3 regions of the Citrobacter braakii genome follow, and region 2 is predicted to be linked to each of the others. Evidence: predicted binding sites of a transcription regulator. Region 2 holds the regulator's gene; each other region holds the start of a gene.
The links. The regulator LexA, encoded in region 2, represses DNA repair genes until DNA is damaged. The targets are predictions, from matches to a motif close to TNCTGTATGTACATACAGNA.

Region 1 (10,110 bases), 1.4 Mb from region 2:
GGCAACTTCCTGGTATTGCAGTTGCTCAGCGCGGGGGCTGAATACCAACGCGCCGCGCTGATTAGTGCTCTGCAAATTGTTTTCCCGGACTGCGCTATTTATGACCGTAGCGATGTGGCCGTGCGTAAAAAAGAAGGTATGGCGCTGACCCAAGGGCCCGTCACGGGCGAACTGCCGCCTGCTCTGCTGCCTATCGAAGAACACGGGATGAAGCTGCTGGTTGATATTCAGCACGGTCACAAAACCGGCTATTACCTCGATCAACGCGATAGCCGCCTGGCAACGCGTCGTTATGTGGAAAACCAGCGTGTCCTGAACTGTTTCTCCTATACCGGCGGCTTTGCGGTCTCCGCATTAATGGGCGGATGCCGTCAGGTGGTCAGCGTCGACACCTCTCAGGAAGCACTCGATATTGCCCGCCAGAACGTGGAACTGAACAAGCTGGATCTGAGTAAAGCCGAGTTCGTGCGAGATGATGTGTTCAAACTGCTGCGCGCCTATCGCGATCGCGGTGAGAAATTTGATGTCATCGTGATGGATCCGCCGAAATTTGTCGAAAACAAAAGCCAGTTGATGGGCGCATGCCGCGGTTATAAGGACATCAATATGCTGGCTATTCAGTTGCTGAACCCCGGCGGCGTACTGCTGACATTTTCCTGCTCCGGGCTGATGACGACCGATTTATTTCAGAAAATCATCGCTGATGCCGCAATAGATGCTGGTCGTGATGTACAATTTATAGAGCAGTTCCGTCAGGCCGCCGATCATCCGGTGATCGCTACCTACCCGGAAGGGCTGTATCTGAAAGGGTTTGCCTGTCGCATCATGTAACTTGAAAAGTGGAATATTACCCTTACATAGAGGGTATCTATTTCCCGGGAGGTGACTATGATTGCCAGCAAATTCGGTATCGGCCAGCAGGTCCGCCATTCCCTGTTAGGTTACCTCGGAGTGGTCGTGGATATCGACCCGGAATATTCGCTTGATGAGCCGTCAGCCGATGAGTTGGCGGTTAACAGCGAACTTCGCGCCGCTCCCTGGTATCACGTGGTGATGGAAGACGATAATGGTCTGCCAGTGCATACGTATCTGGCCGAAGCGCAACTGAGTAGCGAGCTACAGGAAGAACATCCGGAGCAACCGTCAATGGATGAACTGGCGCGCACAATCCGTAAACAGCTTCAGGCTCCACGCCTGCGTAATTGATAATAACACAGGCCCGATGGCGCTTCGCTTATCGGGCCTGTGCGTTTCATCCGGCGACAGTCAAACTTTACTTCGCCAGTCCCAGTCGCGGGATCTCAATCGCCGGGCAACGATCCATCACCACCGTCAGCCCCGCATCACGCGCCAGCACGGCCGCCTGCTCGTTAATTACGCCAAGCTGCATCCATAGCGTCTTCGCGCCAATGGCGATAGCCTCCTGAGCGACGCCCCACGCCGCTTCAGAATTACGAAAGACATCGACCATATCCACTTTCTCTGGCACATCCGCCAGCGTTGCATAGCCCTGCTGCCCCAGCAGCATTTTTCCGGCAACCTTCGGTGAAACGGGAATAACGTGATAGCCCTGGTCGAGTAAATACTTCATCACGCGATAGCTTGGGCGATCGGGTTTATCGCTTGCGCCAACCAGTGCAATCGTGCGGGTAGATGTCAAAATGCCAGCAATATCGGTCTCTTTCATCGTTTTCCTCCAGGCTGTTTAACAAAGTGTACGACAAACCTGCCCCCGCAACCATTCATCCCATACTGGCGTATGAGAGCTAAACTCAAAAATATGTCTATATGTTAGTAAACGTGATTATCGAAAAATTTAGATACATGTTTGCAGCTATTTTCTGGACAGGAGAAACCTATGAAAGCCGGCATTGTGACAGCCTTAATTGCCCTGTGTTTGCCGGTAACCGTTTTTGCTACCTCATTACGCCTGTCTAATGATATTGACCTTTTGGTGCTGGACGGAAAAAAAGTTTCCAGCTCATTACTGCGTGGCGCCGACAGTATCGAGCTGGAAAATGGTCGCCACCAGCTCGTATTTCGCGTAGAAAAAACCATTCGCTTGTCCAGCCACGAAGAACGTCTGTATATTTCGCCTCCGCTGGTCATCAGCTTTGATACCCAACTCGTCAGCCAGGTTAATTTTCACCTCCCGCGTCTGAACAATGAGCGGGACACAGCGCATTTTGATGACGCTCCACGCGTGGAATTGCTGGATGGGGACTCCATGCCTATCCCCGTCAAGCTGGATATTCTGTCAATCACATCCACAGCGAAAATCGTGAATTATGAAATGGAAACTGAACGCTATAACAAAGCGGCTAAACATGCGTCATTACCGCAGTTTGCTACGATGATGGCTGATGACAGCTCGCTGCTTTCCGGGGTATCTGAACTGGATCGCGTGCCGCCTCAGTCGCAAACGCTGACCGAACAGCGCTTAAAATATTGGTACCAGCAGGCCGACGCACAAACGCGAAGTAACTTTTTGCAATGGGCTCAGAAACAGCCTCCTTCATGACATTTATGTTCGCATACGCATTTTTTTTGTCTTTCTCTTGCAGCGTCAAGAGCTTCCAGTACTCTGTAACCAGGTTAACTTGGGAGCTGTACTATGGAATTAACAACTCGCACATTGCCAGCGCGTAAACATATTGCGCTGGTTGCACACGATCACTGTAAAAAGATGTTGATGAGCTGGGTGGAACGCCACCAGCCGTTGCTGGAAAAGCACGTTCTGTACGCCACAGGAACAACGGGAAACTTAATCCAACGCGCGACGGGAATGGACGTCAACGCCATGCTGAGCGGTCCGATGGGGGGTGACCAGCAGGTGGGCGCGCTGATTTCAGAAGGGAAAATTGATGTGCTGATTTTCTTCTGGGACCCGCTGAACGCCGTACCTCACGATCCTGATGTCAAAGCCCTGCTGCGTCTGGCGACGGTATGGAACATTCCGGTTGCCACCAACGTGTCGACCGCCGATTTTATTATCCAGTCGCCAAACTTCAACGATGCAACGGACATCTTGATCCCAGATTACGCCCGCTATCTGGCAGAGCGCCTCAAATAAACGCCGGGCAGGCGGCAATTGCCGCCTGCTATTCAGGGTTTTCTTGCTACCGTAACATCCAGTTGTTTAAGCTCATCAACAAAGCACGACGGTGTTTCTTTATTAAACAGCAGCCATACCCGATGCCGTGCCCGCGTTAGCGCCACATACAGCAAGCGTCTCTCTTCAGCATCCGGGAAATCCTCCACCGCCGGAAGCAACGCCTCTTCCATAATCGACTCGCGGGCCGGGGCGGGAAAACCGTCATTCCCATCATGAAGCCCCACAACAATAACGTAATCTGCCTGCTGTCCCTTACTGGCATGGATAGTCATGAAATCCAGCTGTAGCTTAGGCCAACGGGTGGCTGCTTTCTCCAGACTGGCAGGTTTCAGATGATGGTATCGCGCCAGCACCAGAATTCTCTCTTCTGCCTTCACAAATCCCGACAGCTTATCCAGTAGCAGATCCAGCTGGCTTTCATCGAGCAACGTGACGGCTTTTTTATCGCCTGCCATCAGACTGTTGAGCGGTTTCGTAAGCTGATGAGGGTTTTGCTGGATAAACTGGTTTGCGACTTCACCAATGCGGCTATTAAAACGGTAAGTCGTATCCAGATTACAACGGTCGCCCTCGCCGAAGTTTTGCTGGAATGCGGTGGTCAACGAAAGCTGTGCTCCGCTAAACCGGTAAATTGCCTGCCAGTCATCCCCTACGGCGAACAGTGTAGTCTGTGAGTTTTGCTTGCGCAGTGCGGCTAACAGGGCGGCTCGCTGAGGAGAAATGTCCTGAAATTCGTCGACCAGAATGTGTTTCCACGGACTGATAAACCGGCCTTTTTCCAGAATGACAATGGCCTGATGAATCAACCCGGAAAAATCGACGGCATTCTCATCCTTCAGGGCGCCCTTCCAGGCCTTGAGCAGGGGAGACATCAGCTTAATGCGTTTACTGAAAAGATCGCGAATCTCCTCCGGAGCATTGGCGATCATCTCCGCCTGCGCTCCGCCATGCATACGCATCAGGCTAACCCAACGATCCAGCCGGGAAGCCAGCCGGCGCTGTAATTTTTCGTCATCCCAGAAGTTACCTTCGGGTACAGACCACTGCATCTCTTCTTCTAACCATTGCCGCCAGCCTTTGGCCTGTGCCTTTTTCTCACTGCACTGCTGACGCCAGGTCGTGATAAAAAGTTTGCTGCGCGCGGCAACATCATTTTCCAGCTTGCTAACCGTCGGGACTTTTTTGCTCCCCTGCGAAATAATGTGCAACGCCAGTGAATGAAACGTCCTCGCGGTGACTTCTTCCGTATGCAGACGTTCACGGATGCGATCGTCCATCTCCTGGGCCGCTTTGCGTCCAAACGCCAGCAGCAGGATTTGTTCGGCCGCCGCTTCCCCTCGCGCAAGTAGCCAGCCCGCACGGGCGACCAATACGGATGTTTTGCCGCTTCCGGCCCCCGCAAGAACCAGTAATGATTGTTCCCCGTTCACCACCGCCCGCGCCTGGGCCGGATTCAGCGGCGAGGACTCAATTTGCTGGAAAAAATCGGCATGTTCTTCCAGCATGGCATCGGTATACGCCTGGTTGTGCTGTAAGCGACAAGCTTCAATGTCCTTCAACCATGCCTGACATTGACGTAACGCCTCACGGCAATTTTCAAATTCTTCCAGCCGGTTGATCGGGAGCGGCAATGCGGCAAAGGCGCGGCGGATCTGCTGCTGTAGTCCTGACGTCTGTTCGCGCGTCAGCCATTTATTCTCACTGGTGCGGGTGGCGATCGCCTCCAACTGCTGCTGTAAAACTCCCGCAGCGACGTCGCTCATTTCCTGACTCCACTGCTGCCAGAGCGAATTCAAATGGTGATGGAAGCGCTGGGTTTCAGCCCATTCAGTGCCGTGAAGACGAACCACCTTATCATCCGGGAGCACAAACTCCAGCTCACCCCATACCAGGCCGCGTTTACAATGAATAGCCAGTAACTGATTGAAGGGAATAAGATACTCGTGACGATCGCCGGAAACCTTAATCCCGGCATTGAGAATAACGGCCCGATCGTAAGGGTGTTGTGCCAGACGTTTTCCAAGAGAAGTTGCTTTCAGTTCCATAAGACTCAAGCGGATCCACACGAAGAGGTTTGCTTATCAGTGTAACCGCCAGAGAAAACGTGCTCCAGCCCAAAAAAACGTTACAATTGCCGAATTCACAGAAAACCAGAGTTAACCGAGGGTTTATGCGTACTGTTCTGAATATTTTAAATTTTGTGCTCGGGGGATTCGCCACCACCTTAGCCTGGTTACTGGCTACGCTGGTCAGTATTGTGCTGATTTTTACTCTCCCCCTGACCCGCTCATGCTGGGAAATTACCCGACTCTCGCTGTTTCCCTACGGTAACGAAGCGATTCATGTCGATGAGCTTAATCCAGCGGGCAAAAACGTCCTGTTGAATACCGGAGGCACCGTGCTCAATATTTTCTGGCTGATTTTCTTCGGCTGGTGGTTGTGCCTGATGCACATTGTCTCCGGTATTGCCCAGTGCATTACGATTATTGGTATCCCGGTTGGCATTGCGAATTTCAAAATCGCGGCGATTGCACTGTGGCCGGTGGGGCGCCGGGTTGTGTCAGTTGAAGTTGCTCGCGCAGCGCGTGAAGCCAACGCGCGTCGTCGCTTCGAATAATCAGGACCGATGGCCTTTATGTTAAGTCCTCTGCTCAAACGCTATACCTGGAACAGCACCTGGCTGTACTACGTGCGGATTTTTATCGCGCTTTGCGGCACAACAGCGCTGCCCTGGTGGCTGGGTGACGTTAAGCTGACCATCCCGCTCACGCTGGGTATGGTCGCAGCCGCGCTTACTGACCTGGACGATCGTCTTGCAGGTCGCCTGCGCAATTTGATCATCACGCTGGTGTGCTTTTTCATTGCCTCGGCCTCGGTCGAACTGCTCTTCCCATGGCCATGGCTGTTTGCCCTTGGGTTAACGCTCTCCACCAGCGGCTTTATACTGCTGGGGGGATTAGGGCAGCGCTATGCAACCATCGCCTTTGGCGCGTTGCTGATCGCCATTTACACGATGCTCGGCACCTCGCTTTACGATCAGTGGTATCAGCAGCCAATCCTGCTGCTCGCGGGCGCCATTTGGTACAACCTGTTAACCCTGACCGGACATCTTCTGTTCCCTATTCGCCCGTTGCAGGACAATCTGGCGCGTAGCTATGAACAGTTAGCGCACTATCTGGAACTGAAATCGCGTCTTTTTGATCCCGACATAGAAGATGAAAGCCAGGCGCCGTTGTATGATCTAGCTCTTGCGAATGGGCAACTGATGGCGACTCTAAACCAGACAAAGGTGTCACTGCTGACCCGCCTGCGCGGCGACCGCGGACAGCGAGGAACACGTCGCACGCTACATTACTATTTTGTGGCGCAGGATATTCACGAACGCGCAAGCTCCTCGCATATTCAATATCAAACGCTGCGCGACCATTTCCGCCACAGCGACGTGATGTTCCGCTTCCAGCGCCTGATGTCGATGCAGGGGCAAGCGTGTTCGCAACTGTCTCGCTGTATTTTATTACGCACGCCTTATCAGCACGATCCGCACTTTGAGCGCGTCTTCACCCATATTGATGCTGCACTTGAGCGCATGCGCGCGAGTGGTGAGCCTGCCGATCTGCTCAACACGTTAGGATTTTTGCTGTCAAACCTGCGGGCCATTGATGCCCAGTTGGCTACCATTGAGTCCGAACAGGCTCAGGTACTTTCGCGCAATGAGTCTGAAAATCAGCTTGCCGATGACAGCCCGCATGGGTTCAGTGATATCTGGTTGCGTCTGAGCCGTAATTTCACGCCTGAATCCGCCCTGTTTCGTCATGCTGTTCGCATGTCGCTGGTGCTATGCGTCGGCTATGCCATTATCCAGATAACCGGAATGAACCACGGGTACTGGATCCTGTTGACCAGTCTGTTTGTCTGCCAGCCAAACTACAACGCCACCCGACATCGTCTGGCACTAAGGATAATCGGCACATTAGTCGGGATCGCCATTGGGTTACCGATCCTGTGGTTTGTACCTTCTCTCGAAGGGCAATTGATCCTTCTGGTGATCACCGGCGTGTTATTTTTTGCCTTTCGTAACGTCCAGTACGCGCATGCCACCATGTTTATCACGCTGCTGGTGCTACTGTGCTTTAACCTGCTCGGTGAAGGTTTTGAAGTTGCACTTCCGCGCGTCATCGATACGTTGATCGGCTGTGCCATCGCCTGGGCTGCTGTCAGCTTTATCTGGCCAGACTGGCGTTTTCGGAATCTGCCGCGAGTGATTGAACGGGCCACTGACGCTAACTGTCGTTATCTTGATGCTATTCTCGAACAATATCATCAGGGGCGTGATAATCGTCTGGCATACCGTATCGCCCGCCGTGACGCGCACAATCGTGATGCGGAACTTGCTTCGGTGGTGTCGAACATGTCGAGTGAACCGGATGTCACGGCCCAAACACGCGAAACGGCGTTCCGCTTGCTGTGTCTTAACCATACGTTTACCAGCTATATTTCCGCCCTCGGCGCACATCGCGAGCAGTTAACCAATCCTGACGTCCTGGCATTGCTGGATGATGCCGTCTGCTATGTAGATGATGCGCTTCACCATCAACCTGCTGATGAGCAGCGCGTATACCAGGCACTGGAAGATCTGAAGCAGCGAATTCAGCATCTCGAGCCACGTCCGGACAGTAAAGAGCCGCTGGTCGTACAGCAAGTTGGGTTACTGATTGCCCTGCTCCCAGAGATTCGGCGATTACAGCAACAAATTGCTGTGCTGCCATCTAATACCCCGGTTCCGGCGTAAGAGAACTCACCCACTCCACCAGCTCCTGGCGACGCGTCGCCGGGAGCGCGGCTTCATGCACCCCGTCAACCGCCCCTTCAAGGGCATAGAGTATTTTTACCGTTAAGGCAGGGTTATTTTGCCGAAGTTTCAACCAGCACATCTGAGCTCCCAGCGATCGCAATGTCCCCTCATCCTTAATTCCTGCTTCATTTAGCAAGGTCTCGAGATGAAACGTCATATTCGGTAATTCCCGCAGGCGATGTTGTGCAAAGCGACTCTGTTTTTCCTTAACGGCTGCATCGAGTGAAAATTGTGATAGCGATACTAACTGCTGCTGGTTCTGCCACAGGGTATCGTTCACCTGGTAATAATTGAGTACAACCGGACGTCCGCGCTTGATAAATGTTAGCCAGACAGGAGAATTTTTTACACAGTACTGGGCGCTCTGCTCACAGGCGCGAAGATATAACTCACCGCTGGCAACCATGGCAAAGACCGTATCACCAACCGTCAGACTATAGCTGCCAAACAGTGAGCGGTAGTGAATTGTTCCCAGAGAAGCCAGATATTCTTGTGATTTATAGATTCTTGCATAAGACTTTTCTTTCATAAAAATCCTTTTAAATCATAACGTAAGCAAATAATTTGCAGTAGCAGATCCGTTAATGACGAAAATAGGCAACTTATGCGTATGGGGCAAGATGAATTTTATTTTTCCCGTGATGATGACTAAAAATTGCGAACCTGTTTCCGAAAATAAGGTTGATCTTTATTGATGGTGGGGTTACTGTATATCCATACAGTAACTCACAGGGCTGGATTGATTATGTACACTTCAGGTTATGCAAATCGTTCTTCGTCGTTCTCTTCCGCATCGAGCAGCATTGCGCGCGTTTCAGCAGAGAACGCTACCGCTGGGCTTATCAGTGAAGTGGTCTATCGCGAGGACCAGCCCATGATGACGCAGCTCCTGCTGCTTCCCCTGCTGCAACAGTTAGGGCAACAATCACGCTGGCAGCTGTGGCTGACGCCTCAGCAAAAATTAAGCCGTGAGTGGGTGCAGTCGGCCGGGCTTCCATTGACCAAAGTCATGCAAATCAGCCAGCTCTCCCCCTGCAATACGCTGGAATCGATGGTTCGTGCGCTGCGCACGGGTAACTACAGCGTCGTCATCGGCTGGTTGACAGAAGAATTAACCGAAGATGAACATGCCGAGCTGGTAAAAGCGGCAGATGAAGGTAATGCGATGGGATTTATCATGCGTCCTGTTCGCGCTCAGACACTTGCGGGGAGACAGCATTCCGGGCTAAAAATTCACTCGAATTTGTATCATTGAGTAAAATTAGGAATTATCCTGGAATTTTTTTTCATGTTTTAATTTGCCATTGAGCTGTAACGCGTTTTCCGGCTGAAGGCCTGTCTGAAGCGGTTTTCAGGAAATCCTCAGTACATTTATTCATCTATAAATGTTAAATAATGTGTACACAAGCCTTTTTTTTTCATATGCCTGACGGACTTCACACTTGTAAGTTTTCAACTACGTTGTAGACTTTACATCGCCAGGGGTGCTCGGCATAAGCCGCAGATATCGGTAGAGTAACTATTGAACTGGTCCCCGGGTGAAGGATTTAACCGTGTTATCTCTCTTCGGAGATATTCATGGCGAATTTTGGATGATAACGAGGCGCAAAAAATGAAAAAGACAGCTATCGCAATTGCAGTGGCACTGGCTGGTTTCGCTACCGTGGCGCAGGCCGCTCCGAAAGATAACACCTGGTACACTGGTGCTAAACTGGGCTGGTCTCAGTACCATGATATTGGTAACAACCAGATCAACAACGCTGGTCCTACCCACGAAAGCCAACTGGGTGCTGGTGCGTTCGGTGGTTATCAGGTTAACCCGTACGTTGGTTTCGAAATGGGTTACGACTGGTTAGGTCGTATGCCGTACAAAGGCGCCACCGATGCTACCCACAATAATGGCGCTTTCAAAGCTCAGGGCGTTCAGCTGACCGCTAAACTGGGTTACCCAATCACTGACGATCTGGACGTTTATACCCGTCTGGGTGGTATGGTTTGGCGTGCAGACGCTAAAAACAACCAAGGCTTCAAAGACCACGACACTGGTGTTTCCCCAGTATTCGCAGGTGGCGTAGAGTATGCAATTACTCCTGAAATCGCTACCCGTCTGGAATACCAGTGGACCAACAACATCGGTGACGCG
Region 2 (10,110 bases):
TGGGTCAGCAAAAACTCTATGTTTTGGTCTTTACCACTGATAAAGATCTCCAGCAGACCACAACCCTGCTTGACCCGGCAAAAGCCTATGCCAAGGGCGTAGGTAACGCTATTCCGGATATTCCAGACCCGATCGCCCGTCATACCACCGACGGTTTACTGAAACTGAAAGTCAAAACCAGCTCCTCCTCCAGTGTTCTGGTCGGGCCGCTGTTTGGTTCATCCGGCCCTGGTCCTGTCACGGTGGGCAATACCGCCGCACCTGCGGTGACCTATGCGGCTCCGGCAGCAGCCGTTGCTGCTCCAGCGCCACAACCGGTGAAGAAAAGTGAGCCGATGCTGAACGACACGGAAAGTTATTTTAACCAGGGCATTAAGGATGCCGTTGCGAAAGGCGATGTCGATAAAGCGCTGAAGCTGCTTGATGAAGCTGAGCGTCTGGGATCCAAATCTGCCCGATCCACCTTTATCAGCAGTGTAAAAGGCAAGGGGTAAACATCGCCCCGCATTGTTGATTTTGCAACAACTGGTGCGTCTCCTGGCGCACCTTTTTTTATCCTTCGGTGCTAATTGTTACACTTATGTTGCTCTGGCGATCACTTAATTGTGTTTGCTCACCCCGTAATGCATTTTCTGCGATACAATGCCTTCAAGTTATAAATCGGAGAGTAAGGCATGCCACACCCTGCGTTAACGCAACTGCGTGCGCTGCGTTATTTTGATGCGATCCCGGCGCTGGACGCCCAACTGCTCGACTGGTTGTTACTGGAAGATTCCATGACTAAACGTTTTGAGCAGCAGGGAAAACAGGTCACCGTAACGTTGATTCGCGAAGCATTCGTTGGGCAAAATGAGGTGCCTGAAGAGCTGCCGCTGCTGCCTAAAGAGTCCCGTTATTGGTTACGTGAAATCCTGTTATGCGCGGATGGTGAACCCTGGCTTGCCGGGCGGACCGTGGTGCCTGAATCAACCTTGTGCGGCCCTGAGCTGGCCTTACAAAATCTGGGGAAAACCCCGCTCGGACGTTACCTGTTTACATCATCGACATTGACCCGAGATTTTATTGAGATTGGCCGCGATGCAGCGCTGTGGGGGCGCCGTTCCCGCCTGCGGCTGAGCGGTAAGCCGCTGATGCTTACCGAGCTTTTTCTACCTGCATCGCCGTTGTACTGAGAGGAAGATAAAGATGGAGTGGAGTCTGACGCAGAATAAGCTGCTGGCATTTCACCGCTTGATGCGTACGGATAAGCCAATCGGTGCCTTACTGCTGCTCTGGCCTACGCTGTGGGCATTGTGGGTGGCAACCCCAGGCATGCCGCAATTGTGGATCCTGGCGGTTTTTGTTGCTGGCGTTTGGTTAATGCGCGCTGCCGGCTGCGTGGTGAATGATTATGCCGACAGGAAATTTGACGGACACGTTAAACGCACCGCAAATCGCCCGCTGCCGAGCGGGGCCGTCACTGAAAAAGAGGCCCGAACGCTGTTCGTCGTATTGGTACTGCTGGCCTTCCTGCTGGTTTTGACGCTCAACACGATGACCATTTTGTTGTCCGTTGCGGCGTTAGCGCTGGCGTGGGTTTACCCGTTCATGAAACGCTATACGCACCTGCCGCAGGTGGTGCTGGGGGCGGCGTTTGGCTGGTCGATCCCGATGGCGTTCGCCGCCGTGAGCGAGTCCGTACCGCTGAGCTGCTGGCTGATGTTCCTTGCCAATATTCTCTGGGCGGTGGCCTACGACACCCAATATGCGATGGTTGACCGCGATGATGACCTGAAGATCGGCATTAAATCGACCGCGATTCTGTTCGGTCAAAACGACAAGCTGATCATTGGTATCCTGCAGGTGGGCGTACTGGTGCTGATGGCGCTGGTGGGTTGGCTAAACGGGCTGGGACTGGGTTATTACTGGTCTCTGCTGGTGGCCGGCGCGCTGTTTGTATATCAGCAGAAACTGATCGTCAATCGCGAGCGTGATGCCTGTTTTAAAGCGTTTATGAACAATAACTACGTCGGTCTGGTGCTGTTCTTAGGGCTGGCGATGAGCTACTGGCATTTTTGAGTTTGGCTTAGCCTGCAAAATAAAAAACCGGTCATTTCATTTCGACCGGTTTTTTTATGCTTACTCGCCCTGTGTGGCACTCTCGATGGTCAGACGCACATCTGACGTGACCAGTTCGGCCAACATCTGATAGATCTTCATCGTCTCTTCCGGTTCGGCATCTCCGGTATCGCTGATGAATCCCTCGTCACGCAGCGTCAGCACCAGAGAGCTGAACACGGCTTTATCGAAGAATTCCGGCGCGTTAATGCCGTGCAGTACGGAGAGGCGTTGCGCCACGGTGCGGCTCTCTTTCTCCAGCGTGCCACGGTTGATAGACGGGTTCGCGCTCAGCAGCCAGAAGGTAATGGCGTAGCGTTGCAACGTCTCGCGAGCACCTGCCGCCAACAGCTGTAGCGTACGGGAGCGGGCCGGATTGATATGCAGTTCGTCATCGTTCAGGGCGATCAGTCCCTGGCGCTGCATTTCGCTGGCCAGTTCGTCAATCACTCCGGTGAGTTCATCACGCTCCCAACGTAAGAACAGCTCTGCTTTCAGCATCGGATACAGCGCATCAATATGCTGCTGTAGCGCGGCGCGTGAAATACGACGATGCTGAGTCACAATGGCTGCCATTAACGAAGGCAGAACCAGCATATGCGCAATGTTGTTGCGGTAATAGGTCATCAATACCGCCTGCTCGCGCGGCAGAATGATGATGTCACCGATGGTGTCTTTCTCGACCTCAAACTTATTCATCTGTAAGGCATGGTCGATCAATTCACTGGCGCTCTGCGCAGGAACCGTACAATCTGCCGCATACGGCACGTTGCGCAGCAGACTCAGATAGCAGTCGAGCTGTTCAGTCAGTTGCTCACGGGTCAGAGAGCGCTGGCGGGAGGCCAACAGCGCGGTACAGCACAGGTTCATGGCATTGGCCGCGCCTGCATTGTTAATGCGTACCATCAGATCGGCGGCAATGCTATTCACCGTCGGCGTCAGCCAGGCCGGACGGATGGACTCGATAGGATCGATCGATTCACGCCACTCCGGTACATGCTGGTTGAGGTAAGTCATCAATGGCATCGGTTCGCCAAAGTTGACATAACCCTGACCCAGATTACGCAGCTTGCTCAAGCCACGCAGCATTTGCGGCAAACTCTCTTTCTCTTTCGTCGCGCCACGCAGCTCTTTCGCGTACGTGCCCACTTCCATTACGTGCTCGTAGCCGATGTAGATGGGTACGAGGGTAATCGGACGCGTACCGCCGCGCAGCATCGCCTGAATGGTCATCGACAGCGTGCCGGTTTTCGGGTCGAGCAGACGCCCGGTACGTGAACGGCCTCCTTCGACAAAGTATTCAACCGAGTAGCCGCGGCTGAACAACTCGCCCAGGTATTCGCGGAAAACGGTGGAATAGAGCTTGTTGCCCTTGAAGGTACGACGAATAAAGAACGCGCCCAGACGACGGAAAATCGGACCTGCTGGCCAGAAGTTCAGGTTGATACCGGCAGCGATGTGCGGCGGAACCAGCCCCTGGTGGTACAGAACGTACGACAGCAGCATATAGTCCATATGGCTGCGGTGGCACGGAACATAGACGATTTCGTGCCCATCGTGCGCCAACTGACGTACACGCTCCGCATTGTGAACGTTAATCCCCTGATACAGACGGTTCCAGGTAAAGCCCAGAATACGGTCTGTCAGACGAATCATCTCGTAGGAGAAGTTGGCGGCAATCTCTTCCATCAGCGCAATGGCATTTTGCTGCGCTTTTTCGTGGGAGATTTTTTTACTGCGCGCTTCATCTTCTACCGCGCGAGCGATAGCTTTTGAGGCCAGCAGCTTATTGAACAGGTCCTGGCGGGCAGGGAGGCGCGGGCCGACTGCGGCCAGACGCTGACGAGCAAAGTGCATGCGCGCCACGCGAGCCAGCTTCTGAGCGATGATTTTATCCGTACCGTGTTCGTCCGCCATGCGACGCAGGGAGACCGATGGGGAGAAGCGGACAAAACTGTCGCGACCCAGCCAGGACACAGCAAAGAATTTCTGTACGCCGTTCAGCATGCGCAGCGGCGGATTGACCTCGCCTTTTTCACGCCCAGGCGCACGGCCAAACATCACCGAAACCGGCACCATTTGCACATCCAGGTCTGGATTGCTGCGATGCAAGTCGAGATAGTTATGGAACAGCTTAATGGACTCTTCTTTCGGCGTGTAATAGGTGAACACGCGCGGGCCGCCGTGAATAAACACGTAGCGCGGCAGCAGAGTTCCGTCTATCTCCAGCGGTTCCAGGGGATCCGGGAGATCGTGCACCAGACATTGGGCACGCAGCGTCAGCAAGTCTGCTTTTGAATTGTACGGTAGGACGTACATAATGGGACGCGAAGTATCGAGCCCCAATTCCGGGGCAGGTTCTGCCGGAATAGACTTGCTTTTTACCAGGACGCTTAATGGTAAATTCAGTAATTTGTAGTAAATTCGTGGCCAGCCGGACATAAACGATGTAAAGCCTCTGGTTAATAATGCAAATGCGCTGCAAGGATATCAGAAAGTTTAGTGAATTTCTGGTGTATCCGGTCATACTTCGCGCTGCTTTGCCACACCCTGAAACAAACGGGGTAACGTTACAATGACATTGACGCTAATAATGTAAAAAGGTTCTTTTTGATGGCCAATAATACCACTGGATTCACCCGAATTATCAAAGCTGCAGGCTATTCCTGGAAAGGTTTTCGCGCCGCATGGATCAATGAGGCGGCATTCCGCCAGGAAAGCGTTGCCGTACTGTTGGGCGTAGCCATCGCCTGCTGGCTGGACGTCGACGCCATTACCCGCGTGCTGTTGATTGGTTCCGTGATGCTGGTGATGATCGTTGAAATCCTCAACAGTGCGATTGAGGCGGTGGTTGACCGTATTGGCTCTGAGTATCACGAACTTTCCGGTCGGGCGAAAGATATGGGCTCGGCAGCGGTATTGCTGTCTATTTTTGTCGCTCTGATCACCTGGGGCATCCTGTTGTGGTCGCATTTGCGATAAAGATTCCACAACTGCATAAATCTCCTGTTTTTTGTGCAGTTTGCGGTTCCAAAATCACCTTTAGCTGTATATACTCACAGCATAACTGTATATACACCCAGGGGGCGGAATGAAAGCGTTAACGGCCAGGCAGCAAGAGGTGTTTGATCTCATTAGGGATCACATCAGCCAGACAGGTATGCCACCGACGCGTGCGGAGATCGCGCAGCGTTTGGGGTTCCGTTCCCCAAACGCCGCTGAAGAACACCTGAAAGCGCTTGCGCGTAAAGGCGTTCTTGAAATTGTATCCGGCGCATCGCGCGGTATTCGACTGCTGCAGGAAGAAGAAGAAGGGTTACCGCTTGTCGGACGCGTAGCGGCAGGCGAGCCACTGCTGGCGCAGCAGCACATCGAAGGCCACTATCAGGTCGATCCTTCACTGTTCAAACCGAACGCCGATTTTCTGCTGCGCGTTAGCGGTATGTCGATGAAAGACATCGGTATTATGGACGGTGATTTACTGGCTGTGCATAAAACTCAGGATGTGCGTAACGGTCAGGTTGTTGTTGCCCGTATCGACGACGAAGTCACCGTTAAGCGCCTGAAAAAGCAGGGCAACAAGGTTGAACTCCTGCCTGAAAACAGCGAATTTAAACCTATTGTTGTCGACCTGCGCGAGCAAAACTTCACTATTGAAGGGTTGGCGGTAGGCGTCATTCGTAACGGTGAATGGCTGTAATTTTCTGTTGATTACCTGTCGGCCGGATAAGACGTTTACGTCGCTATCCGGCAACTTGCCCGGTGGCGCTACGCTTACCGGGCCTACACAGCATCTTTTTTCAGTATATCTAACTTCTTCTCAGGCTCTCCTGTATGCCTTTCTTTACCTCTTCTGATAAAGCACTCTGGCACCTCGCCTTACCGATGATCTTCTCCAATATCACCGTTCCCCTGTTGGGACTGGTGGACACCGCGGTGATTGGTCATCTGGACAGTCCGGTCTATCTTGGCGGCGTTGCTGTTGGCGCCACGGCGACCAGCTTTCTCTTTATGCTGCTGCTTTTTTTGCGCATGAGTACCACCGGCCTTACCGCGCAGGCATTTGGCGCGAAAAATCCGCAGGCGCTGGCGCGCGCGTTGGTGCAGCCGCTATTGCTGGCGCTGGGCGCGGGGCTGCTTATCGCACTGTTCCGTACGCCGATTATCGATCTGGCTCTGCACATTGTCGGCGGAAGTGAGGCGGTACTGGAGCAGGCCCGACGTTTTCTGGAAATCCGCTGGTTAAGCGCACCCGCGTCGCTGGCGAATCTGGTGCTGCTCGGCTGGCTGCTTGGCGTTCAGTATGCGCGCGCGCCAGTTATCCTGTTGATTGTCGGAAATATTCTCAACATTGTGCTCGATTTATGGCTGGTAATGGGCCTGCATATGAACGTGCAGGGGGCGGCGTTGGCGACGGTGATTGCCGAATATGCCACGCTGCTGATTGGCCTGATGATGGTACGCAAAGTCCTGCATATGCGTGGAATTTCGCTGGCAATGTTGAAGCTGGCGTGGCGTGGCAACTTCCGTCGTTTACTGGCGCTCAACCGCGACATCATGCTGCGTTCGCTGCTGCTACAGCTCTGCTTTGGGGCCATTACGGTTCTGGGCGCGCGTTTGGGAGGCGACATCATCGCGGTTAACGCCGTTCTGATGACTCTGCTGACGTTTACCGCCTACGCGCTGGATGGATTTGCCTATGCTGTGGAAGCGCATTCGGGTCAGGCCTATGGGGCGAGGGATGGCAGCCAGTTGCTTGATGTCTGGCGGGCGGCCTGTCGACAGTCCGGTATTGTGGCTATTCTGTTTTCGCTGGTTTACGCCCTGTTTGGCGAGCAGATTGTTGCGCTGCTGACCTCGCTGCCGCAAATCCAACTGTTGGCCGATCGCTATCTTTTCTGGCAGGTGGTTTTGCCGCTGGTGGGAGTGTGGTGTTATCTGCTCGACGGTATGTTTATTGGAGCGACACGGGCTGCAGAAATGCGCAACAGTATGGCCGTTGCCGCAGCAGGGTTCGCATTAACGCTACTGGCTTTACCGTTGCTGGGAAATCATGGTTTGTGGCTGGCGTTAACCGTTTTTCTCGCGCTGCGTGGGCTTTCCCTGGCCTTTATCTGGCGGCGTCACTGGCGTAATGGAACCTGGTTTGCCTGAACGGATGGTTAAAAATTCCGAATAGTAAATAAAACCCAGAATCCCTGACTACACTTATTCTCACGTCCAGCAAAAACAGCATGTGTCTGGACATGGCACTCTCGCTATTCACAACCTAACGATGAGGACTTGATGATGAATAAAGACGAAGTCGGCGGTAACTGGAAGCAGTTTAAAGGTAAAGTGAAAGAGCAATGGGGCAAACTGACCGATGATGATATGACGGTCATTGAAGGTAAACGTGACCAACTGGTCGGTAAAGTCCAGGAGCGTTACGGTTACGCGAAAGATCAGGCGGAGAAAGAAGTGACCGATTGGGAAAAACGTAATGATTACCGCTGGTAATTAACCCTTCCCTCCTGAGAGTACAAGGATGTACGCTCTCCCACCCGCTTAACGCCCAACTTTCTTCTTCACCTGAATCGTATGGTCATGCTGGCATTCGCCAGGGTGACGACATGACTCAACCTCCACACAGGCCGGGCATAGTCCGTGGGCTTCAATAACGTTATGTCGCAGGGCAAAGCCCATTTTTGCTGCCAGCGTATGCATGATGTCTTCCACGCCTTCCGCGCACTCTTCTTTTACCACACCACAGCGGTCGCAAATGAACATTGCGGAACTGTGAGTTGGCTGATCGAACAGATGGCAAAGCACATAGCTGTTGGTGGATTCCACCTTGTGCACAAACCCTTGTTCCAGCAGAAAATCAAGCGCACGATACACGGTCGGCGGCTTGGCCTGCGGCTCGGTTTCCCGCAACAGGTCAAGTAGGTCGTAAGCGCTGATTGCGCCTTCCTGCAGGCTCATCAGGCGCAGCACTTCGAGGCGTTGTGGCGTAAGCCGTACGTTGCGTTGCGCACAGAGTTTTTCAGCTTGAGCCAATAACTCCTGCGTGGTGGTTTTGTCCATTTGGCGCCTCGATTTGCGTGCAAGGTTAATCCCTTACTTTAACATGTTCTGTTTAAAACACCGAGATCCACCGCGGTGTGCTATACCTGACCCATCGCAATACTGGAAAATAATCATGAAAAGACCCGATTGTATTCGTCACTGGCGTGAAGTTGAGGGGGCTGATGACTCCACCTATCCCGACAGCGATGAGCTGTTTTCCATAGGTGCGCCGCTTGCCCGCAAGCTGGGGTTAGGGCGACTCGGCATTCATCATGAGCGCCTGCCGCCGGGCCGACGCACCTCGTATCCGCACGCTGAAAGTGATGAGGAAGAGTTTATCTATGTGCTGGAGGGATATCCTGAAGCCTGGATTAACGGTTATTTATGGAAGCTGGAGCCGGGCGACAGCGTCGGTTTCCCGGCGGGCACCGGCGTGTGTCACACCTTTATCAATAACACCAGTGAAGAGGTTCGTCTGCTGGTCGTGGGTGAGGCGAACAAAAAATACAATCGTATTTATTATCCGCTTAATCCGGTTTATGCCGCCACGCGTGAGGACCGTTGGGTCGACCATCCGCCGCAGTTTTTTGGATCTCACGACGGAAAACCGGGGCGTAAATAGCGCTTGTCGGGGAGCAGGGAGGGGGAACCGCGAGGATGTGGCTCACTATCGTAACGGTCTATGCTATAGTAGCGCCCCTTTTTTAACCGGATGCTTGAATATTCGCCATGCTGCCTGAATCTCAGTCTACCGCTTTTCCCGCTCATCGTTTTTCTATCGCGCCGATGCTCGACTGGACGGACAGACATTGCCGCTACTTTTTGCGCTTACTGTCCAGCCAGACGCTGCTCTACACGGAGATGGTAACCACCGGCGCGATCATTCATGGTAAAGGCGATTATCTGGCGTATAGCGAAGAAGAACATCCGGTCGCTTTGCAACTGGGCGGGAGCGATCCGGCTGCGCTGGCGCAGTGCGCAAAGCTTGCTGAACAACGGGGCTATGACGAAATTAACCTCAACGTGGGTTGCCCTTCCGACCGTGTACAGAATGGAATGTTTGGTGCCTGTCTGATGGGGAATGCGCAACTGGTCGCTGATTGCGTCAAAGCGATGCGCGATGTGGTATCGATTCCGGTAACGGTGAAAACCCGTATCGGTATTGATGACCAGGACAGCTACGAATTCCTGTGCGATTTCATCAACACGGTCTCCGGTAACGGTGAATGTGAGATGTTTATCATCCACGCCCGCAAGGCCTGGCTGTCCGGGCTAAGCCCGAAAGAAAACCGCGAAATCCCACCGCTGGATTATGACCGTGTTTATCAGCTAAAGCGCGATTTTCCGCATCTGACGATGTCGATCAACGGTGGCATAAAATCGCTGGAAGAAGCGAAAATCCATCTGCAACATATGGATGGCGTGATGGTGGGGCGCGAAGCTTATCAAAACCCAGGCATTCTGGCGTCCGTTGACCGCGAGATTTTTGCTGTCACCAGCGAAGATGCCGATCCGGTCGCCGTAGTGCGTGCGATGTATCCATATATTGAGCGTGAACTGAGTAAAGGAACCTATTTGGGGCATGTCACGCGCCATATGCTGGGACTGTTTCAGGGGATTCCTGGGGCACGGCAGTGGCGTCGCTATCTGAGCGAAAATGCGCATAAAGCCGGGGCAGATATTGAGGTTCTGGAACATGCGCTGAAGCTGGTGGCAGACAAATGTTAAGTTTTCACCAAAAGTTAGTGAATTTCACCACGCCCTGCGCTTCGTCGCGGGGCGTTTGCTTTATAAATCAATATATTAATTTTGGCATGTTTCTTGTAAAGCTGTGGAGAGTATTTCATTTCGGGAGAGAGCCATGCTGGAACTACTTTTTGTGATTGGATTTTTTATAATGCTGATGGTCACCGGCGTATCTTTGCTGGGAGTGCTGGCCGCATTGGTGGTAGCCACTGTGGTGAT
Region 3 (10,110 bases), 1.3 Mb from region 2:
TGGCTAACCCCGCTGATTGACTTTGTGCCGTTAGACCCAACCAAACCGATGTCGATTAAGCATCTGGTCCGTCTGGTCGAGCAGGGCCGTCCGGTGGTGATTTTTCCCGAAGGACGCATTTCGACCACCGGTTCGTTGATGAAAATATATGACGGTGCCGGGTTTGTCGCCGCGAAGTCGGGAGCGACGGTCGTTCCTGTCCGCATTGAGGGGGCAGAGCTTTCCCACTTCAGCCGCCTGAAAGGTCTGGTTAAACAGCGATTCTTCCCGCGTATCCAACTGCACATTCTACCGCCGACTCAAATGCCAATGCCGGAAGCCCCGCGAGCGCGCGATCGCCGCAAAATCGCCGGTGAAATGCTGCATCAAATTATGATGGAAGCTCGCATGGCGGTACGCCCGCGTGAAACGCTATACGAGTCGCTGCTGGCGGCAAAATACCGTTTTGGCGCGGGCAAAAACTGCATTGAAGATGTTAACTTTACGCCGGACAGCTACCGCAAACTGCTGACTAAGACGCTCTTTGTGGCCCGTATTCTGGAAAAATACAGCGCCGAAGGTGAAAAAATCGGCCTGATGCTGCCAAATGCGGGGATCAGCGCGGCGGTCATTTTTGGTGCCATTGCGCGTCGACGCATTCCGGCCATGATGAACTACACGGCGGGCGTGAAAGGGTTAACCAGCGCCATTACTGCGTCTGAAATCAAAACGATCTTCACTTCCCGACAGTTTCTCGATAAAGGCAAACTCTGGCATCTACCGGAACAGCTCACCCAGGTACGCTGGGTTTATCTGGAAGATTTAAAAGCCGATGTGACGTTGAGCGATAAGCTGTGGATTTTCTCACATCTGCTGGCACCGCATCTGGCGCAGGTGAAACAGCAGCCGGAAGAGGCTGCGGTGATCCTCTTTACGTCTGGTTCGGAAGGCCATCCGAAAGGCGTGGTCCACAGCCACAAGAGTATTCTGGCGAACGTTGAGCAGATTAAAACAATTGCCGATTTCACCGCCGATGACCGCTTTATGTCGGCACTGCCGCTGTTCCACTCCTTTGGCCTGACGGTGGGATTATTCACGCCGCTACTGACCGGTGCGGAAGTGTTTCTTTATCCCAGCCCACTTCATTACCGCATTGTGCCGGAGCTGGTATACGACCGGAACTGCACCGTGTTGTTTGGTACTTCAACGTTCCTCGGTAACTATGCGCGTTTCGCGCATCCGTACGATTTCCACCGCCTGCGCTATGTGGTGGCAGGCGCGGAAAAACTGCAAGACAGCACAAAGCAGCTATGGCAGGAGAAATTTGGTCTGCGCGTCCTTGAAGGCTATGGCGTGACGGAATGTGCGCCGGTTGTGTCGATCAATGTACCGATGGCGGCAAAATCAGGAACGGTAGGGCGCATCTTGCCTGGCATGGATGCCCGACTGCTGGCTGTTCCGGGTATTGAGGACGGTGGGCGTTTACAACTGAAAGGCCCGAATATTATGAGCGGCTATTTGCGCGTCGAAAAACCTGGCGTGCTGGAAGTGCCGACGGCAGAAAATGCGCAGGGTGAGATTGAGCGCGGCTGGTATGACACCGGAGACATCGTCCGCTTTGATGAAAACGGCTTTGTACAGATCCAGGGGCGCGCCAAGCGTTTTGCTAAAATTGCCGGAGAGATGGTCTCGCTGGAAATGGTTGAGCAACTGGCATTGGCGGTATCTGCAGACAAAATGCACGCCACGGCTATCAAGAGCGATGCCAGCAAAGGTGAGGCGCTGGTGCTGTTCACTACCGACAGCGAACTCACGCGTGAAAAACTACAGCAGTATGCGCGAGCGCATGGCGTGCCTGAACTTGCCGTACCGCGTGATATTCGCCAGCTGAAGCAACTCCCATTACTCGGCAGCGGTAAGCCGGATTTTGTTACGCTGAAAAGCTGGGTCGATGAGCCGGAAAAACAACATGATTGAGTCAGCGCACACTAACACTTCAATCTGGTCCAAAGGGATGATGTCCGTCATCGCCGCGCAGTTTCTGTCGGCGTTTGGCGATAACGCACTGCTGTTCGCTACGCTGGCGCTGCTGAAGGAACAATTTTATCCGGACTGGAGCCAGCCAATCCTGCAAATGGTGTTTGTGGGCGCTTACATCCTGTTTGCACCATTTGTTGGACAGGTGGCGGATAGCTTTGCCAAAGGCAGAGTGATGATGTTCGCGAACGCCCTGAAACTGCTGGGCGCGGCGAGTATTTGCTTCGGCATTAATCCGTTTCTCGGGTATACGCTGGTGGGGATTGGCGCGGCCGCGTACTCACCGGCCAAGTATGGCATTCTCGGTGAATTGACCACCGGTGACAAACTGGTGAAAGCCAACGGCCTGATGGAAGCCTCCACTATCGCCGCGATTTTGCTCGGTTCTGTCGCCGGCGGCGTTCTGGCCGACTGGCATGTGATTGCCGCGCTTTCTGCCTGTGCGCTGGCCTATGCTGGCGCCGTGGTGGCTAACCTGTACATCCCGAAACTGGCCGCGGCTCGTCCTGGCCAATCCTGGCATCTGGGGAAAATGACGCGCAGTTTCTTCTGCGCCGCTTCTTCGCTGTGGCGCAACGGTGAAACCCGTTTTTCGTTGGTCGGAACCAGCCTTTTTTGGGGCGCGGGCGTCACGCTGCGTTTTCTGCTGGTGCTGTGGGTTCCGGTGGCGCTCGGCATCACCGATAACGCTACGCCGACCTACCTCAATGCCATGGTAGCGATTGGGATTGTCGTAGGCGCGGGGGCGGCAGCGAAGCTGGTGACGCTGGAAACCGTGTCGCGCTGTATGCCTGCGGGGATCCTGATTGGCGTCGTGGTGCTGATTTTCTCACTTCAGCATGCGCTGCTTCCGGCTTACGCGTTGCTGATGCTTATCGGCGTGTCAGGTGGCTTCTTTGTGGTACCGCTGAATGCGTTGCTGCAGGAGCGGGGCAAGAAAAGCGTCGGTGCGGGTAATGCGATCGCGGTGCAAAACCTGGGAGAAAACAGCGCGATGCTGCTGATGCTTGGGATTTACTCACTGGCAGTGCTGGTGGGGATCCCGGCGGTAGCGATTGGTATTGGATTCGGTGCGCTGTTTGCGCTGGCGATTGCGGCGCTGTGGATTTGGCAGCGCCGCCAGCCTGGTACGAGATGAATGAACAATGAATGTGCCGGATGGCAGCGTCGCCTTATCTGGCCTACAGAGAGCAGCAATTTGTAGGTCTGATAAGCGTAGCGCCATCAGGCACTAACCGTCACGGTGCAGGATAGGTATACACCTGATGCACCGCTTCAATCTCTGCCAGTACTTCTTCGCTCAACTCCAGATGCAGGCTTTCAACGTTGGTTTTTAGCTGCTCCATCGTCGTGGCTCCCAGCAGGGTGCTGGCGACAAACGGCTGACGACGCACGAATGCCAGCGCCATTTGCGCAGGATCCAGATTATGGCGTTTCGCGATATCCACATAGGCCGCAACGGCTTTTTGTGTTTGCTCGCCGCTGTAACGCGTGAAACGGCTAAACAGCGTATTGCGTGCACCGGCAGGCTTCGCGCCGTTCAGGTATTTACCGGTTAATGTACCGAAGCCAAGGCAAGAGTAGGCCAGCAGTTCAACGCCTTCATACTGGCTCACTTCCGCCAGTCCAACCTCAAAGCTGCGATTCAGCAGGCTGTAGGGGTTCTGGATGGTGGCGATGCGCGGCAGATCGTGTTTGTCCGCCAGGTGCAGGTAGCGCATCACGCCAAACGCGGTTTCATTGGACACGCCGATGTAGCGAATTTTCCCCGCGCGCTGAAACTCTGCCAGCGCATCCAGCGTATCCAGCAGCGAAACGACCGGCGCAGAGTCCGTCCAGCTGTAGCCTAACTTACCAAAGCAGTTAGTCGGGCGCTGCGGCCAGTGAACCTGATACAGATCCAGGTAATCGGTTTGCAGTCTTTTCAGGCTGTCGTGCAGCGCTTCACGGATATTTTTACGGTCCAGCGCCTGATTCGGTCGAATACCGCTGTCGTTGTTACGTGAAGGCCCACTGACCTTAGAAGCAACGATTAGCTTTTCACGGCTGCCGTGTTTGGCGAGCCAGTTACCTACGTAGGTTTCGGTGAGACCCTGGGTTTCAGGACGCGGCGGTACCGGATACATCTCGGCAACGTCGATCAAATTTATGCCTTGTTCTACGGCATAATCGAGCTGTGCATGTGCGTCGGCTTCGCTGTTTTGTTCACCAAACGTCATTGTGCCCAGCCCCAGTGTACTGACTTCAAGCGAGCTGTGGGGTATACGGTGATATTGCATAGCCGTTTCCTTTTTATAATCACGACATAAGGATTATAAAAATGGCTGAGGGAAGAGAAAAAGGGAAGTAAAATTGTTAAGGCCAGCGCGCTGCTGACCTCAACCATCAGCGTTCAATGATTTGAGACACATCATCGCGATTAATCTGCATCGCATTGCCTTGCTGGTCGTGATAGCTCACCAGACCGGTATCATCGTCAATTTCTGGTTTTCCATCGGTCAGGATCATTCGACCATCTTTTGTCGCCATAACATAATCACTGCTGCATCCGGAAACGGCAAAAGCCAGTCCTACGGCGGAAATCAAAACTGCCCATTTTTTCATCTGCTTATCCTCACATGGCCTGCATCTGACAATAGTTTAGTAATAACGCGAAGTTGTGCATGGCGAAAGCAGTAAAATCTTAAACTGTGAGAAGAGGTAGGTGTGGCGCGCATTCGCTCCCCGTGCGGGGAGCGATGGATTTCATCAGAGCGGATTTTTTTTATTACGCCACAGGTTCAGGGTCTCTACCGCAATAGAGAAGAACATGGCGAAATAGATATATCCTTTCGGAACGTGGACGTCGAAACTTTCCAGAATTAGCGTGAAACCGACCAGAATCAGGAACGAGAGTGCCAGCATTTTTACCGAAGGATGGCGATCGACAAAATCGCCAATCGGGCGTGCAGCAAACATCATCACACCCACGGCAATCACCACTGCAGCCATCATGATAAACAGATGATCGGACAAGCCTACCGCAGTAATCACGGAATCCAGGCTGAAGATAATGTCTAACAACATGATCTGCACAATCGCGCCCAGAAAAGAGGAAACGCGGGTTTTCAGCCCCTCTTCCTCACCTTCAATGGATTCGTGGATCTCCTTACTGGCTTTCCAGATCAGGAACAATCCCCCGAGTAGAAGGATCAGGTCGCGCGCTGATATTGCCTCGCCAAACACTTCGAATAGCGGGTTTGTCAGACGCGTTACCCAGGCGATAGAGGCCAGCAGTGCCAGACGCATGATCATCGCCGCCGCAAGCCCAATACGTCGGGCATGATTGCGTTGCGCTGTCGGGAGTTTGGCTACAACCAGAGAGAGGAAAATAATATTGTCGATCCCAAGAACGATCTCCAGCAGCGTCAGCGTACCGAGCGCAAGCCAGGCGTTAGGATCGGTTATCCATGCAAATAACATCGAACAAAGTCCTGCCAAAAAAAAGAAGCGGTAATTATAGGCCCGTAACGCGGCGGGTGAAAGACCGGACGGTGCCTATTGCGCCTGGAACAAGAAATGTCGCTCAAGCAATGCGCGCGTGAAGTTCTTTTTCAAGTAAAAACCGCGTGGTAGGGTCAGGATGGGTTCGCCATGGGCGCCAATGGCCTCGGTAAGCGCTCGGGCGTTGGCGGCTTTAGGACGCAGCTGTAGCACTTCCCCATGGCGGGCAGTGATGCGTTCGACGTGGCCTAACACTATCATGTCCATCAACTCTTCCCAGTCCAGACGCAATTGCCGGTCTTCTTCTTCATTCGGGCTCCACAGCAGGGGAGAGCCGACGCGGCGCTCTGCCAGCGGGATGCTGCGTTCGCCTTCTACCGGGATCCACAGAACGCGTTTAAGTTTGTGCCGCACATGGCTGGTTTCCCAGGTAACGCCGGTATTGCCGGTTAACGGTGCCACGCACACAAAGGTGGTTTCCAGCGGTCTGCCAAGGCTATCCACTGGGATTGTTTTCAGCTCCACGCCCAGCGCCGCAAAATCCTGCTCCGGTTTGCTGCCCGCACTGGCGCCGAGCCAGATTTCCAGTAGCACGCCAATCCAGCCTTTATCGCGCTTGAGATCCTTGGGGGCGACGAGTCCCGCCATTGCCGCCAACTCTCCTAGCGCGTAGCCCGAAAGCAGCCGTGCCTGACTCAACAACTGGGCTTCAGATTCAGGGGGAGAAAGCAGCGGATGGAGTTCTGACATCGGGTTAACCCTTAGGTGAAAAAATGAGCAAAGATTTTATACCGTGTGGACAGAGTTTATCTTTTTCCACATGCTTTATTCAATTCTATGATTTATATTGGTTTTTAGATTCACATACGCAGAGTTGCGCAACAGCGAAGCGGGTTTTCCAATTCTGGTCACTGACAATGAACAGGATCTTACACCATGTTATCCACAGAAAGATGGGATAACTGTGAAAAACCCCCACTACTGTTTCAATTTACAGCCTTGACGTGCGACGAAAATCGAATTTTCACACAAATTGTGCCTAACTTATTGGCATAATCTGTGGATAAAACCAACGCTGGTCGATCTTTCATCAGCCTGAAGATCGTGTGCGTGATATACGTCACATTTCTATGGGTTTATTTGCGCTGAACGGTTTTAACTTTATGAATATAGAAGACTATTTTTGATATGTGACGAATGTCTTATTCGGACTGTTCTGGGTTTTCCCATAGTAATTCCGTACTTCTTCACAACTATATCCACAGAAAAGGTGAATAAAATCGCCTTGCTTGCCCTTCTTCTGTTTATAACTCCGCCCTTAGCTGTGAGTTATTCAATTGTTATTAGAGTATCGCGCCCTTAACAGAGTGGTTTACCGCCTCTCTGGAGTGTGAAACAATCGTTTGTATATAAGGTTTATATTGAGGTAGTCCGGTGATTGATGACGATGGCTACCGCCCGAATGTAGGGATAGTAATTTGTAACCGCCAGGGGCAGGTCATGTGGGCCCGGCGATTTGGTCAGCACTCCTGGCAATTCCCGCAAGGTGGGATAAATGCAGGAGAGACAGCAGAGCAGGCGATGTACCGGGAACTCTTTGAAGAAGTGGGTCTCAGTCGTAAAGATGTACGGATCCTTGCTTCTACTCGTAACTGGTTGCGTTACAAGTTACCGAAACGTTTGGTGCGTTGGGACACGAAGCCGGTTTGTATCGGCCAGAAACAAAAATGGTTTCTTCTGCAATTGGTCAGCAGCGATGCTGAAATCAATATGCAAACCAGCAGTACACCTGAGTTCGACGGCTGGCGCTGGGTGAGTTACTGGTATCCGGTTCGACAGGTGGTGTCATTTAAACGCGATGTCTATCGCAGGGTGATGAAAGAATTCGCAAGTGTTGTCATGGCGCTTCAGGAGAGCACTCCTAAGCCGCAAAGCGCACCTGCGTACAGACGTAAAAGAGGTTAAGCTACGCAAATTATGCTCACCCGCCTGCGCGAAATAGTCGAAAAGGTGGCCAGTGCTCCGCGTCTGAATGAAGCGCTGAATATTCTGGTTACCGACATCTGTCTTGCGATGGATACAGAGGTCTGTTCGGTTTATTTGGCCGATCACGATCGACGTTGTTATTACCTCATGGCGACCCGGGGACTGAAGAAACCGCGTGGTCGTACTGTCGCACTCGCGTTTGATGAAGGTATCGTTGGCCTGGTTGGCAGGCTGGCGGAACCTATCAACCTCGCCGATGCGCAAAAACATCCCAGCTTTAAATACATCCCTTCGGTAAAAGAAGAGCGCTTTCGTGCGTTCTTAGGCGTACCGATTATTCAGCGCCGTCAGCTGTTAGGTGTGCTGGTGGTCCAGCAGCGCGAATTGCGCCAGTACGATGAAAGTGAAGAGTCTTTCCTCGTCACGCTCGCCACGCAAATGGCGGCTATTCTTTCGCAGTCGCAGCTAAACGCGCTGTTCGGCCAATACCGGCAAACGCGCATCCGCGCATTGCCCGCCGCGCCTGGCGTGGCAATAGCCGAAGGCTGGCAGGATGCGACGCTGCCGCTGATGGAGCAGGTCTATCAGGCTTCAACGTTGGATCCGGCGCTTGAGCGCGAGCGGCTCACCGGTGCGCTGGAAGAGGCGGCGAATGAATTCCGCCGCTACAGCAAACGCTTTACCGCCGGGGCGCAGAAAGAAACGGCGGCGATTTTTGATCTCTATTCACACTTGCTTTCCGATACTCGTCTGCGCCGTGAGCTGTTTGCGGAAGTGGATAACGGTTCGGTGGCCGAGTGGGCCGTTAAAACGATCATTGAAAAGTTTGCCGAACAGTTTGCCGCGCTGAGTGATAACTACCTCAAAGAGCGGGCCGGAGATTTACGCGCGCTGGGCCAGCGTCTGCTGTTCCATCTTGACGACTCGATCCAGGGGCCGAATACCTGGCCGGAACGCTTTGTGCTGGTGGCGGATGAGCTTTCCGCCACCACGCTGGCGGAACTTCCTCAGGACCGCTTAGTCGGTGTGGTTGTCCGGGACGGCGCGGCCAACTCTCATGCGGCTATTATGGTTCGTGCGCTGGGTATCCCTACCGTCATGGGGGCCGATATCCAGCCATCGGTGTTACACCGCCGTACGCTGGTAGTGGACGGTTATCGCGGTGAACTGCTGGTCGATCCAGAACCGGTATTGATCCAGGAATACCAGCGTCTTATCAGTGAAGAAATAGAACTGAGCCGCCTGGCGGAAGATGACGTCAACCAGCCAGCACAGTTGAAAAGCGGCGAGCGCGTGAAGGTGATGCTCAATGCGGGCCTCAGCCCGGAGCATGAAGAGAAGCTGGGGAGCCGGATCGACGGCATTGGCCTGTATCGCACCGAAATCCCGTTCATGCTGCAAAGCGGTTTTCCTTCGGAAGAAGAACAGGTTGCGCAGTATCAGGGCATGCTGCAAATGTTTAACGACAAGCCGGTGACCCTACGTACGCTGGATGTCGGCGCCGATAAACAACTGCCCTACATGCCGATCAGTGAAGAGAACCCGTGCCTTGGCTGGCGTGGCATTCGCATAACGCTCGATCAGCCGGAGATCTTTTTGATCCAGGTTCGGGCCATGCTGCGTGCCAACGCGGCAACCGGCAACCTGAGCATTTTGCTGCCGATGGTCACCAGCATTGATGAAGTGGACGAAGCGCGACGTTTGATTGAACGCGCCGGACGCGAAGTGGAAGAGATGATCGGCTACGCGATCCCAAAACCGCGCATTGGCATCATGCTGGAAGTTCCGTCGATGGTGTTTATGCTGCCGCATCTGATAAACCGGATAGACTTTATCTCGGTCGGAACCAACGATCTCACCCAGTACATTTTGGCTGTCGATCGTAACAATACGCGGGTAGCCAGCATTTATGACAGCCTGCATCCGGGTATGTTACGTGTGCTGGCGATGATTGCGCAGGAAGCCGAAAGAAGCGGTATCGATTTGCGATTGTGCGGTGAAATGGCGGGCGACCCGATGTGCGTGGCCATTCTGATCGGCCTGGGTTTTCGCCATTTGTCGATGAACGGTCGTTCCGTGGCTCGCGTTAAATATCTGCTGCGCCATATCGATTTTGATGAGGCGCAAACGCTGGCGCAACGCAGTCTGGAAGCGCAGATGGCGACAGAAGTACGCCATCAGGTGGCGGCTTTTATGGAACGCCGTGGCATGGGGGGACTGATTCGCGGGGGATTGTGAATCGAGGGCTGGTAACAGTAGGTATACATATCTTTTAACTGTAATCGGCATCCGCTGCGATCCCCATGTGCTATCATTCGCACCTTTGGAGCGCCTGCATTATGCAGGCGCGCTTATCAATTGCTGTCTGACTTCAGCGAAATAACAAGAACTTATGGTGACAGATGACCAGTAGCTATCTGCATTTTCCGGATTTCGATCCGGTCATTTTCTCAATCGGACCCGTCGCGCTTCACTGGTACGGCTTAATGTATTTGGTGGGGTTTATTTTTGCGATGTGGCTGGCGACGCGCCGTGCTAATCGTCCGGGCAGTGGCTGGACCAAAAATGAAGTAGAAAATCTACTGTATGCGGGCTTCCTCGGGGTTTTCCTCGGAGGACGTATTG

Region 1: the regulator LexA is predicted to act here: its motif matches at 8,672-8,691, upstream of sulA (SOS-induced cell division inhibitor SulA).
Region 3: the regulator LexA is predicted to act here: its motif matches at 6,479-6,498, upstream of mutH (DNA mismatch repair endonuclease MutH).

What each region holds. Positions count from the first base shown of each region.
Region 1 is NZ_CP045771.1:4,101,499-4,111,608, forward strand. It holds gene rlmI (23S rRNA (cytosine(1962)-C(5))-methyltransferase RlmI) at 1-831, shown strand, start outside; gene hspQ (heat shock protein HspQ) at 889-1,206, shown strand; gene GFC06_RS19440 (CoA-binding protein) at 1,274-1,687, opposite strand; gene csgI (curli synthesis inhibitor) at 1,859-2,521, shown strand; gene mgsA (methylglyoxal synthase) at 2,615-3,073, shown strand; gene helD (DNA helicase IV) at 3,106-5,160, opposite strand; gene GFC06_RS19460 (YccF domain-containing protein) at 5,286-5,732, shown strand; gene yccS (YccS family putative transporter) at 5,751-7,904, shown strand; gene GFC06_RS19470 (TfoX/Sxy family DNA transformation protein) at 7,882-8,496, opposite strand; gene sulA (SOS-induced cell division inhibitor SulA) at 8,713-9,222, shown strand; gene ompA (porin OmpA) at 9,580-10,110, shown strand, end outside.
Region 2 is NZ_CP045771.1:623,755-633,864, reverse strand. It holds gene malM (maltose operon protein MalM) at 1-494, shown strand, start outside; gene ubiC (chorismate lyase) at 675-1,172, shown strand; gene ubiA (4-hydroxybenzoate octaprenyltransferase) at 1,186-2,058, shown strand; gene plsB (glycerol-3-phosphate 1-O-acyltransferase PlsB) at 2,119-4,539, opposite strand; gene GFC06_RS02885 (diacylglycerol kinase) at 4,711-5,079, shown strand; gene lexA (transcriptional repressor LexA) at 5,189-5,797, shown strand; gene dinF (MATE family efflux transporter DinF) at 5,932-7,251, shown strand; gene GFC06_RS02870 (CsbD family protein) at 7,387-7,596, shown strand; gene zur (zinc uptake transcriptional repressor Zur) at 7,645-8,163, opposite strand; gene GFC06_RS02860 (cupin domain-containing protein) at 8,279-8,767, shown strand; gene dusA (tRNA dihydrouridine(20/20a) synthase DusA) at 8,875-9,873, shown strand; gene pspG (envelope stress response protein PspG) at 10,007-10,110, shown strand, end outside.
Region 3 is NZ_CP045771.1:1,902,400-1,912,509, forward strand. It holds gene aas (bifunctional acyl-ACP--phospholipid O-acyltransferase/long-chain-fatty-acid--ACP ligase) at 1-1,956, shown strand, start outside; gene lplT (lysophospholipid transporter LplT) at 1,949-3,154, shown strand; gene GFC06_RS08915 (NADP(H)-dependent aldo-keto reductase) at 3,255-4,295, opposite strand; gene ygdR (lipoprotein YgdR) at 4,402-4,620, opposite strand; gene GFC06_RS08925 (TerC family protein) at 4,765-5,478, opposite strand; gene mutH (DNA mismatch repair endonuclease MutH) at 5,554-6,249, opposite strand; gene rppH (RNA pyrophosphohydrolase) at 6,934-7,464, shown strand; gene ptsP (phosphoenolpyruvate--protein phosphotransferase) at 7,477-9,723, shown strand; gene lgt (prolipoprotein diacylglyceryl transferase) at 9,888-10,110, shown strand, end outside.